3 regions of the Micromonospora reichwaldensis genome follow, and region 2 is predicted to be linked to each of the others. Evidence: riboswitches for the same ligand, from Rfam matches in the RefSeq annotation. Region 2 holds a riboswitch; each other region holds the start of a gene.
The links. Region 2 has a riboswitch for cyclic di-AMP ahead of RM555_RS04410 (coiled-coil domain-containing protein). Riboswitches for the same ligand answer to the same signal wherever they lie in the genome.
Positions count from the first base shown of each region.

Region 1: linked by a shared signal. The riboswitch ahead of RM555_RS17765 (C39 family peptidase) and the one ahead of RM555_RS04410 (coiled-coil domain-containing protein) in region 2 are both predicted to bind cyclic di-AMP.
Region 3: linked by a shared signal. The riboswitch ahead of RM555_RS12590 (coiled-coil domain-containing protein) and the one ahead of RM555_RS04410 (coiled-coil domain-containing protein) in region 2 are both predicted to bind cyclic di-AMP.

Region 1 covers NZ_JAVRFL010000020.1:7,528-11,341, reverse strand. The annotation lists gene RM555_RS17775 (MFS transporter) at 1-653, shown strand, start outside; gene RM555_RS17770 (alpha/beta fold hydrolase) at 700-1,443, opposite strand; gene RM555_RS17765 (C39 family peptidase) at 1,549-2,394, opposite strand; cyclic di-AMP (ydaO/yuaA leader) riboswitch at 2,624-2,764, opposite strand; gene RM555_RS17760 (acyltransferase family protein) at 3,083-3,814, opposite strand, start outside.
Region 2 covers NZ_JAVRFL010000004.1:135,658-139,471, forward strand. The annotation lists gene RM555_RS04405 (carbonic anhydrase) at 1-583, shown strand, start outside; gene RM555_RS04410 (coiled-coil domain-containing protein) at 682-1,698, opposite strand; cyclic di-AMP (ydaO/yuaA leader) riboswitch at 1,702-1,833, opposite strand; gene RM555_RS04415 (YibE/F family protein) at 2,000-3,349, opposite strand; gene RM555_RS04420 (metal-sensitive transcriptional regulator) at 3,666-3,814, opposite strand, start outside.
Region 3 covers NZ_JAVRFL010000012.1:118,489-122,302, reverse strand. The annotation lists gene RM555_RS12600 (HelD family protein) at 1-1,112, shown strand, start outside; gene RM555_RS12595 (cation diffusion facilitator family transporter) at 1,189-2,106, shown strand; cyclic di-AMP (ydaO/yuaA leader) riboswitch at 2,260-2,391, shown strand; gene RM555_RS12590 (coiled-coil domain-containing protein) at 2,405-3,490, shown strand; gene RM555_RS12585 (SRPBCC family protein) at 3,578-3,814, opposite strand, start outside.

The sequences.
Region 1 (3,814 bases), on a different contig from region 2:
GCGCCGGCATGCTGACGCTGTACAACCAGTTCTACCTGCTTCTTCCGCTGGAGGCGGCTCGGGTCACCGGTTGGGCCAGCGCGACCGGAGCGGTCTTCCTCATCTCCACCGTGACGACACTGCTGCTACAGGTGCGGGTCTCCCAGGCGCTGGCACGCCGGATGTCCTCGCACGGCGCGATCGTCGTCGGCCTGCTGCTCTCCGCCGTGTCCTTCATCGCCGGCGCGGGCAGCGCGACCTGGCTGTCCGCCGGCGGCCGGAACACCGCGATCGCGATCGTCCTGGCGGCGTCGATACCGGTGGCCCTCGCCACGGCGTTCCTGGCGATCGGCCTCAACGTCGCCCAACCGTTCGCGCTGAGCCGTGCCGCCGACTTCGCCCGGCCGGGCCTGACCGGCACCTACCTGGGCGTGTACGCCTCCGCAGGGGGACTCGTCGCCGCTGGCGGCAACACCGTCATCGGCTATCTGACGGACCTCGGTGAACGCTGGCACCTGCCCGCCCTCCCCTGGCTGGCACTCGCCCTCCTCGCCGCGGGTTCCGCCGTCGCGATCACGGCGATCCGACCACCACGCGTCCGGGACCAGGGCGAGACCGGGCACGGGGAGGTGCCCGCCGCACGCCCCGAGGCACCGGCGGCCGCCGGCTCTTGATCGTCGGCCACGTCCCCCGCCGCGCGGCCCCGGGACGGCAGACGGATCAGCGGTACGGCTCGACGAGGTCCAGGACCGCCTCGGGGGCCTCGACGTGGGCGTTGTGCCCGAGGCCGGGCAGGACGGCGACCGGCACCCCCAGTTCCGTGAGCTGGGCGTCGGTGACCATGGGGTCGTGCTCGCCGCGGGCCAGCAGCACGGGCACGTCGGTCGCCGCCAGCAGGGCGGGCAGGTCCGGCGCGCCCACGCCGAACGCGGCCGGATCCATCGCCAGCCGCCAGCGGCCGTCGACCTGCCGCAGCCCCGCCTCCACGACGGGATGGTCCGGGGCGAAGAGCCCGGTCAGGCCGGCCACCCGCAGGTAGCGGCGGGCCGCCTCGTCCCGGCTGGCGAACCAGGTCACCGGCCGGGCCGCCAACTCACCTGCCTTCGCCAGCTCCGCCGGCGACCAGACGGCCTTGATGCCGAGCCCGACCACGGCGTCGACGGGCAGCCCGGCGCTGCGGGCGGCCAGCGCCAGCGCGACCACCCCGCCGAGGGAGTGCCCCAGCACGACGAGCCGGTCCCCCGCCGCGAGCCCCGCGGCGATCCGCGCGGCCAGCCCCGGGAACGAGTACTCCGGCAGCGGCGGCGACCAGCCGTGGCCGGCGAGGTCCGGTGCCAGCCACCGCCCCGCCCACCGACGCTCCAGCAGCGGCGCCCAGGGCAGCCACACGTCGCCGGTCGCGCCCATGCCGTGCAGCAGCAGGAGCACCCGCCGGCCGTCCCGGTCACCCGACTCATCGACCATGGGCGCAGTGTGCCACCCACCGGACGCCGGGGGCGAGGGCCGTGACCCGGACACGACATCGGGCGCCGACCCCCGCGTAGGGGAGCCGGCGCCCGACGGGGTCGCTCAGGCGGAGTAGCCGCGGGTGGCGGCCCAGTTCGCCAGGGCGATGGTGCTGATCCAGTACGAGGCGGTCGCCGGGTTCGCCGAGTCGGCGATCTTCACCAGCCGCCCCTCGTCCTGGTAGCCGACCACCGCGACGTAGTGGCCGCCGGGGAAGGAGTGCCAGCCGCCGTCGGTGTCGGTGGCGCTGCCGGCGACGTTGACCACGACGCCCCGCCCGTCGGCGATGGCCGCGACGACGTCGGCCTGGAGCCGGTCCATCTGGGCCGGGGTGGCGGCGCCACCGGGGATCATCCGGGTCCGGTACGGGTCGCCCTTCACCGTCGCGTTCAGCACGCGGGTGGTGTCCTGGGCCGAGTCGGTGCCCATCTGGTCGGTGCCCAGCTGGGCGCCGAGGGCGTCCTGGCTGCGCGCGATGCCGGCGGCGCTGAGGGCGTGCCGGACGGCCGCCGGACCACAGTTGTAGAAGGTGGTCTGGGCCTGGTAGTCGTAGTCCAGGCTCTTGGCGGCCGGAGGCTTCGGCGGCGCCGGCTTGCGGGTCAGGTCCGGGTCCGGGGCGGCGCTGGACGCGCTGGCCGACGGGGCGGCGCTGGACGCGGCCGGGGCGGCGCGGGACGGGGCGGGCGCGACCCGGGTCTGGCTGCGCGAGGCCGCCGCGTCGTCCCGCAGTTCGGTCGCGGCCACCGGGGCCTGCGCGGCGGCGGGTGCCTCGTCGGCTCCGGCCAGCAGCGCGCCCGTGCCCGACGCCAGCACGAGCGCCGCGGCGGACGCGGCGGCCAGCTGGTACGGACGCTCGGACGTGAGGCGACGCAACTGTCGCTTGAGGTGGTGCTTCACGGTTTCCTCCACGGGCTCGGGGGTGAGCGGCCGTCGGTCCGCGCCGAGGGCAGGGCGGACCGACCGCGCGGACGGGCGTCCGGGCGGGTGGTGGGCCACTCAGGGGATGCGCCCGGGACGCCGGGCGACGGACGGTGACCGGTGGGTCAGCTCAGGACCTGCGGGCGGACGAGCGCGATCACCGCGGCGCCGTGGAGACGGCGGCACAACCGAGGGGTGTACGGGTGTGGCATGAGGATGGAACTCCTTCCGACACCGCCGACCGGGTTAGCTGACGGATTCGGGCGGGAAGAACGCCCTACCACGGGCCAACGGCCCACGGATTCACCCCAACGAGCACTGGGTCCCCGGTTCGTCGTTCACGATTAGGCGGGTCGGCGCGGCGTCGCCTCTGGCGATCGGGTACCGCACCGGACGCGCCGACATTACTGGCCGGTCCGCGCCCTGCCAACCCCGTCCCACCTGCCTAAACCTTGATCGGGAGACAATTTTTGCGGGCACTTCGCCACTGACGTGACTCAATGGGACGACCGTTTCTGCGCGCACCTCCGGGCGACAACGGGACAAGTGGCGGACATCGGCGCCGAAACCCCGGCGGGATTCGGCCCGGACGCGCCCGATGACCGGTTCGCCGACGTGGTGACCGGCGTCACCGAAACGGTCGGGATTTCGTCGGCGGACACTCCGACCGCCGGGGCGCTCAGCGCGAGTCGGCGTACGTCGGTCGGTGGTCGTCCTGCGGGCCGGCGGCCCGGGGGCGCGGCACGGCGCTGCCCCGATCCCCCGGCGCCGCCCCGGGGCCGCCGGAGTCCTTCCCGGCGCCGTCCCCGTCCCGCGGCGTCCGGGCCGGCCTGCGCGGGGTGAGCAGCCGCATCATCGGCGTCTCGACGAGACGGTGCAACAGGCCGGCCAGGGCCAGGTTGAACAGCAGGAAGCCGAGCACCACCGCCGGTCCCCACCAGCCGGTGAAGCCGACGCCCCAGTCGCCGGTGAGCCGCAGGACGGTGATCATCACGAGGACGTGCACCAGATAGAAGGCGAAGGAGACCTCGCCCAGCCAGACCATCGGCCGGGACCGCCACGGCGAGCGCCGCCCGCGCACGTCCGCGTCCGCCGCCGCGGCGATGACCAGGATGTACGCCACCGAGAGCAGCGCCGCCCACAGTTCGGCGCGGACCCACTGCGCGGCGACCACCCAGGTCGCCACGAAGAGCAGGCTGGCCAGCGGCAGGCCCGGCCCACGCCACCGGCCACGCCGCATCAGCTCGGCGGCGGCGACGCCCATCCAGAACTCCAGCGACCGCACCGGCGGGAAGACCTGGGTGAACCACCAGCGGCTCTCCTCGGGCACCAGCGCCTGGGCCGGCCAGAGCGCCAGGATGAGCAGCGGCACCGCGACCACGACGGCCCACAGGGCCCACGGCCGGGCCCG
Region 2 (3,814 bases):
CCCGCGCCACCCCAACCAGGACGCCGGGCACCGCGCCGCGGTCGCCGACGGGCAGCACCCCTTCGCGGTGATCGTCGGTTGCTCCGACTCCCGGCTCGCCGCCGAGATCATCTTCGACCGCGGCCTCGGTGACCTCTTCGTGGTCCGCACCGCCGGGCACACCATCGGTCCCGAGGTGTTGGGCAGCGTGGAGTACGCCGTCACGGTCCTGGGCACGCCGCTGGTGGTGGTGCTCGGGCACGACTCCTGCGGAGCCGTCCAGGCGGCGCGTACGGCGGACGCCACCGGCACCCCGCCGGTCGGGCACCTGTGCGCCGTGGTGGACGCCGTGGTGCCCAGCCTGCGCCGGGCCGCCGCCGAGGGCGTGGACGACATCGACGGCATCGTCGACATCCACATCGCGCACACCGTCGAGGCGATGCTGGGCCGCTCCGCCGTCCTCGCCGCGGAGGTGGCCGCCGGCCGCTGCGGGGTGGTCGGCATGTCGTACCGGCTGACCGCCGGCGAGGTGCGGACGGTGGCCGAGGTGCCCGCCCGCACGGCCGACGCGCCGGAGGCGGCGGCCAGCGCCGCGCTCGCCTGACTCCGCCCGCCCGGCAGGTCGTCGCGGCGGGCCCGCATGACGGCAGAGGGCCGCTCCCGCGTCCGGCGGGGCGGCCCTCTGTGTACGTGTGGTCCCGGCTAGAGCAGTGACACGTGGACGTGGTCGGTGTGGTTCGACGGACCGCTGTAGGAACTCCAGCCGGTCGCCGGGAACCAGATCTGTCTGTTCCAGATCACGTAGTAGATGCCGAGCCGGTCGGCGTTGCGGACCAGGAACGCGGTCAGGTTGTTGCCGTACATGTAGGTGTCGTCGTTGTGCCAGGGGGAGAAGCCGCTCTTCTGCAGCGACCAGTCGCAGGCCCGGCCCTTCGGGTGCTCGTACGGCCCGCCGGGGCGGTAACAGCCGACGAACCGGTTGAAGCCGGCCCGCTTGACCTCCTTGTACATGTGCAGGGTGCGCGCGGTGATGCGGCCGGAGGTGGTGGGGTCGTCCTCGGTGGCTGACAGCGGGGTCCAGTCGCCGTCGGCCGTCCGTCCCGGCGCGATCTTCGCCACCGGCGAGGTGGCGACCACCTTGCCACTGGTCAGCCCTCTGCCGCCGACCAGCGCGAGCGCCTTCTCCGCCTCCCGCTTGCCGCGCGCCATCTCGTTTGTCAGCTTCTGCTGTTCGCGGACCTCGGTGTCGAGCGCCAGCTTGGCCTGCTCGGCGCGGTCCTTGACCGCGTTAACCTCGGCGAGCTTCTTGGAGTTGACCAGATTGAGCTCGTCGAGGGCGGCGGCGCGCTTGACGAACGAGTCGGGGCTGGCGGTGTCCAGCAGCATGGACACCGCGCCGATCCGCCCGGTGCGGTAGGACTGGGCGGCGATCTGGCTGACCTGGGGGGCCAGCGCGTTCAGCTCGGCCTGCGCCCGGGAGACCTCCAGGGCCAGTTCGAGCTGGCGCTTCTTCGATTTCGCCAGCTTCGCCTTGGCCTGCACGAAGGACCGGTTCCGGGCCTCGATGAGGTCGTCGAGCAGCTTGGGCTCGTCGTCCCCGTGCCCGGAGGGCTTGGGCGGGGTGGGCGCGGCCGCCGCCGGGAGAGGTCCGGCGAAGACCGCCAGGGCGGCGAGTACGGCCACCACGGGCGTCAACCAGCGGCGTAGGGGTGCCGTCACAGTTTTCCCTTCCGTCGACCGCCGACCGGGTTAGCTGACGGGTTCGGGGCGGAAGTGGCCCCTACCGCTGGCGCGGATTCACCCCACGTACCTGGGTCCCCGGTTCGCCTCGCGGCGATTGGGCGGCGGCACCGCAGGCGCCGCTGCGCGCCTTCGGCGGTGACCGGCAGCGAGGTTACCCGAGAACGCTCCCGGGGATCTACGTCCCTAAGCCGACTAAATGCGTTATTTCGTAATGGCGGACGGTGACCAGTGATGCGTTTATCAGCCCGGACGTCCTGTTCGGTCACGCTGAGGAGCGTCACCATGCGGTGTCCGTACTTCTGCCCCCGTCGGGCCATCCGGCGGGCGTGGCGGCCGGCGTGTCTCCACGCGGCCCGCTGAGGGCCTCCAGCGCCTCGGACCGGTCGGTCGCCGGCCGGGGCGTCGGCGCGGTCGCGGGCGCGGCGCGGTCGGTGGCGTCCCCGCCGCGTCGGCCGGCCGTGGTCACCAGGGCCGCCAGCGCGGTGGTCAGCGGCACGGCGGCGATCAGGCCCAGGGTGGCGACCGCGCTGCGGACGATCTCCTGGGCGAGGAACTCGCTGGTGAGAAGTTGGGTCACCGCCCGCGAGTCGGCGGTCAGCAGGAGCAGCACCGGCAGCGAGGCGCCGGCGTACGCCAGCACGATGGTGTTCACCGTCGAGGCGATGTGCGCCCGGCCGACCCGGGTCGCCGCCCGGTAGAGCTGCGTCCGGGACAGCCCGGGGTTGGCGTGCGCCAGCTCGGTGACCGTGGCGGCCTGGGTCACCGTGACGTCGTCCAGCACGCCGAGGGAGCCGATGATGATCCCGGCCAGCAGCAGCCCGTGCAGGTCGACGTCGGCCTGGTACATCGACAGCGTGGTGGCGTCCTCGGAGCCGAACCCGGTCAGGTGGGTCGCGGCGGTGGCGATCGTGCCGAGGACACCGGTCAGCACCAGGCTGCCCAGCGTGCCGAGCACGGCGACCGAGGTCTGCGCCGTCACGCCGTGGGTCAGGTAGAGCACCACGAACATGATCAGAGCGGCGCCGACGACCGCGACCAGCAGGGGCGGGTTCCCGGCGCTGATGCCCGGCAGCACGAAGGTCAGCAGGATGGCGAAGCTCGCCGCCAGGCCGCCCAGCGCGGCCAGCCCGCGCCACCGCCCGAAGGCGACGATGGCGGCCGCGAAGAGCGCCACCAGCCAGACCAGCGGCTTGCCGCGCTGGTGCTCGGCGATGTTGTAGGTGCTGGCCGTGGGGTCGGCGGGGTCGGTGAGCTCGACCAGGATGATCTCGTCGTCCACGGCGACGGTCGGCGCGCCGGGGCCCGCGGGCACCGGCGTCTCCACCTGCTGGCCGGCGTCGGGGCCGTCCTGCACCCGTACGGTGACCGTGCCGCAGGGGCCCTGCGGCGCGTCGGGGCTCCCCTCCGGGGCCTCCGGGGCGGGCGGGCACGGCTCCGTCACCACCCGGGTCACTGTGCCGTGGTAGCGGGGTGCGTCGGTGCCGGTCGCCGGGTCGGGCGCGTCCCACGGCCAGAGCACCAGGGCGGCGATCAGCGTGGCGACGAAGAGGGGCACCACCGTCGCGACGAGGATCCGCCGCACCCCGGGCGGGGCGGACGGAGCGGGACGGGTGTGGTCGGCGCCCATCGAGTGTCTCCCTACGAATCCAGGGCGGGGTACGTGCCGGCGGGGCCGGTCGGTTCACCCGTCGCCGCGTGGCCGGGACGGGGATCGCTTCCGGGAGGCGCTGCGGTCACGTACCGCGGTCCTGGGCCCCCGCCCGGTCGCGGGTGGGCGGGGCCGCCGCCCGGCGGGGCGCGCGGGGCGGGCGGTGCGGAATCCGGAGGGCCACCGGCCGAATGGTAGCCACCCCGACATCCGGGCGCAGGTCGTGCGGGTGGTGTCGGAGGAATGGCGTCGCCGTGGGGCCCGCGTTTCTCGCGGGGCCGGGCGCCGGGGCGGGTCAGCCGCGCTTCATCAGGCGGCCGACGGCGGCCATCATCTCCGTGGCCATCTCGTCGGCGCGGCCCTCGGCCGCGCCCTCGCGCATGCAGTGCCGGGCGTGCCCGTCGAGCAGCCCCAGCGCGACCTTGTCCAGGGCGGCCTGGATCG
Region 3 (3,814 bases), on a different contig from region 2:
CCCGCCGCAACGAGGTGCGCCGGGCCGGCTTCGACGGGGTCTTCGCGGCGCTGTGGGCGCAGGCCCGCAGGTTGGGCGTGGGCCGGCTGCCCGAGCAGCGCGCGTTCGAGGACGAGATCGCCGAGCGGCCGGAGTTCCGGGAGTTCCTGAAGGCGTGGTGGCCCCGGCTGCACCCCCGGCACGTGCTGGGCTGGCTGGCCCGTCCGGACCGGCTGCACCGCTACGCCGAGGGGATCCTCTCCCGCGCCGAGATCCGGCTGCTGACCGACGCGTACCGCAGCCTCGACGCCGCCGGGCTGACGATCGCCGACATCGCGCTGCTCGACGAGCTGGACGCGCTGCTCGGCAAGCCGATGAAGCCCGCCCGGGCGAAGCGGGACCCGTTCCAGCTGGCCGGCGGGGTCCGCGAGCTGAGCACCTTCGCCGACCGGCAGCGCGCCGCCCGCGAGGCGGCGCGGGAACGCCCGGAGGACTACCGGGAGTACGCGCACGTGGTCGTCGACGAGTCGCAGGACGTCTCGCCGATGCAGTGGCGCATGATCGGCCGGCGGGGCCGGCTGGCCTCGTGGACGGTGGTGGGCGATCCGGCGCAGACGGCGTGGACGGGGGATCCCGAGGAGCTGACCCGGGCCCGGGACCAGGCGTTGGGCCGGCGCAAGCGGCACCACTTCACCCTCACCACGAACTACCGCAACTCGGCGGAGATCTTCGCGGTGGCGGCGGCCGAGATCCGCCGGCTGCACCCGGACCTGCCGCTGCCCCGGGCGGTGCGCTCCACCGGCGTCGACCCGGTCGCGCTGTCGGTGCCGCCGGCGGAGCTGGAGGCCGCGGTGGTGGCGGCGGCCGGCGCGCTGCTCGCCGACGTCGAGGGCACCGTCGGGGTGATCACGCCGGTGCCGCGCCGCGACGAGGTGGCGGGCTGGCTGGGCGGGCTCGGCGCGCCACGTTTGCAGGTGGTGACCAGCCTGGAGGCCAAGGGCATGGAGTACGACGGGGTCGTCCTCGTCGCCCCGGGCGAGATCCGGGCCGACCCGGGGTCGGGGGTGCGGACGCTGTACGTGGCGCTGTCCCGGGCCACCCAGCGGCTGACCACCGTCGACCCGATCGGCTGAGCCGCCGTTACTTGCATACATAGCGATGTGAACATAGATTGAACGCGAATCCGGACGCCTGACGGAGGGTGGGCGCGTGGGCGCAGGTCATGACCACCATCACGGGTCGGTGGCGAATGCCGCGCACCGCCACCGGGGCCGGCTCTGGGCGGCGTTCGGGCTGCTCGCCGGCCTCATGGTGGTGGAGGCGGTGGCCGCCTTCCGCACGGGCTCGCTGGCCCTGCTGAGCGACGCCGGGCACATGTTCACCGACGTGCTCGGCATCGGCATGGCGCTCGCGGCGATCGCCGCGACCCGGCGGGCGGGCGCCGACCCGCAGCGCACCTTCGGCCTCTACCGGCTGGAGGTGCTGGCCGCACTGGCCAACGCCGTCCTGCTCTCCGGCGTCGCGGTCTACGTCGTGATCGAGGCGGTGCGCCGCTTCGGCGACCCGCCGGAGGTGCTGGCCGGCCCGATGCTGGTGGTCGCCGCGCTCGGCCTGCTCGCCAACATCGGCGCCTTCGCGCTGCTGCGCTCCGGGGCGAAGGAGAGCATCAACGTCCACGGCGCGTACCTGGAGGTGCTCGGCGACCTGCTGGGGTCACTCGGCGTGATCGGGGCCGCGCTGCTGATCGCCACCACCGGCTGGTGGTGGGCGGACCCGCTGGTGGCGGTCGCGATCGGGGTGTTCATCCTGCCGCGCACCTGGCGGCTCGGGCGGGCCGCCTTGCGCATCCTGGTGCAGGCCGCGCCGGAGCACCTCCAGGTGACCGCGGTGCACGACCGGCTGGCCGCCGTGCCCGGCGTCGCCGAGGTGCACGACCTGCACGTCTGGACGCTGACCTCCGGGATGGAGGTGGCCTCGGCCCACCTGACCATGGCACCCGGCGCGGAGGTCGGCGCGGTGCTGGGCGCCGCCCGGGCCGCGCTGCACGACGACTTCCACATCGAGCACGCCACGTTGCAGATCGAGCCCGGAGCGTCGCGCGGGGCCTGCGGGTCGGTTGAGTGGTAATGAGGACAACCTTAAATCTGGGAGAGTATTGTGCGCTTATGCCGGATTTGACTGTTAGTGGGCGTACACCCTGCGTCACCTGCGCTGCATCAGTCACACCGGCACCGGTAGGCTCGGCTTCGGCCTCCGCCAGGCGGCACCCACCGGTGCCGGCGGTGGCCGCCGCCTAATCGCCCGGCGGGGCGAACCGGGGAACCAAGTTCGTGGGGTGCATCCGCGTCAGCGGTAGGGATCTTCCGTCCCGAACCCGTCAGCTAACCCGGTCGGCGGCTGACGGAAGGACACGTGTATGCCAGTGATGGCACCTGTACGACGACGTGCCGCCCGGACGGCGGCCCTGATCGCCACGATGCTCGCCCTCGGCGCCGCGGTGGCCCCGGTCACCGCCGCCCCGGCGGCGGCCGCCACCCGGACCGGCCTGCTCGCCGCGGCCCCCGGCCAGGACGAGGAGGGCGGCACCCCCGCCCTGCGGGCCCAGTTGGAGGCCGCCAGCAAGGGCTACCTCGACGCCAAGCGCGCCCTGGACACGTCGGCCAAGCGGCAGCAGCAGCTCGCCGCGCAGCTCAAGACCACCGAAGTCGAGCTGGCCGCGCACACCGCCAAGGTTGGCGAGATCGCGGGGGCGGCCTACCGCACCGGCCGGCTCAGCGTGGCGTCCGCCCTGCTCAACAGCAGCTCGCCGGACGGCTTCATGGACCGCGCCGCCGCCCTCGACGCGGTGGCCGCCAAGGAGGACCGGGCCCTGCGCGAGCTCCAGGAGACCCGGGACCAGTCCACCCGCACCAAGCTCGCCCTGGACGGCGAGATCCGGGAGCAGCGCAAGCAGGTCACCGTGATGGCCAAGCGCAAGGAGCAGGCCGAACGGGCGCTGACGGTCGCCAACCGCGAGCAGCAGCAACAGCGGCAGCAGTCCACGGGGGCGGGCACCTCGCCGGGCGGCACCTCCAGCAAGACGGCGAAGGCCGCCCCGCGCAACTCCGACGGCTCCTGGCCGCGCGAGTCGTGCAGCGTCAACGACCCGACCCCCGCCAACGGCTGCATCACCCCGCGCACCCTGCACGCGCTCAACCAGGCCAAGGCGGCGGGCTTCACCCGCTACGTCTCCTGCTACCGCCCCGGCGGCTCGGGCGAACACCCGAAGGGCCGGGCCTGCGACTTCGCGGCCCAGAAGGGCGGCTTCGGCGGCGACGCCACCGGCGGCGACCGGACGTACGGCAACAACCTGTCGGCGTACTTCGTGCGCAACGCCGACCGGCTCGCCGTGCTCTACGTGATCTGGTACAGGCAGATCTGGCTGCCCAGCAGCGGCTGGAAGTCGTACAGCGGGGCCAACGGCGACCCGTCCAGCGACCACACCAACCACGTGCACCTGTCGGTCTACTGACGCCCGCGCCCCGGTGCCCCGCCCGTCGCGGGTCACCGGGGCGCGCCAGCGTCCGTCGCCTCCGGCCACTGCCGGCCCGTCCGGTGGTCAGTCGGCCGGCGACCCGGGCGGGCTCGTGTCGAGGGCCGTGGCGAGGCGGGCGGCCAGCTTGAGGTGGGCGGCGCGGGCCTGGCGGAACGCGTAGCCGAAGAGCGGCGCGGGCGCGGCGAGGGTGATCTCGACCTCGATGCGGACCATGCCGTCGGGCTCCGCCCGCAGCCGGGTGTGGTTGCGCACCGTGGTCGCAGGCCACTGCCGGGCCACGGTGACGATCTCGTCGGCATC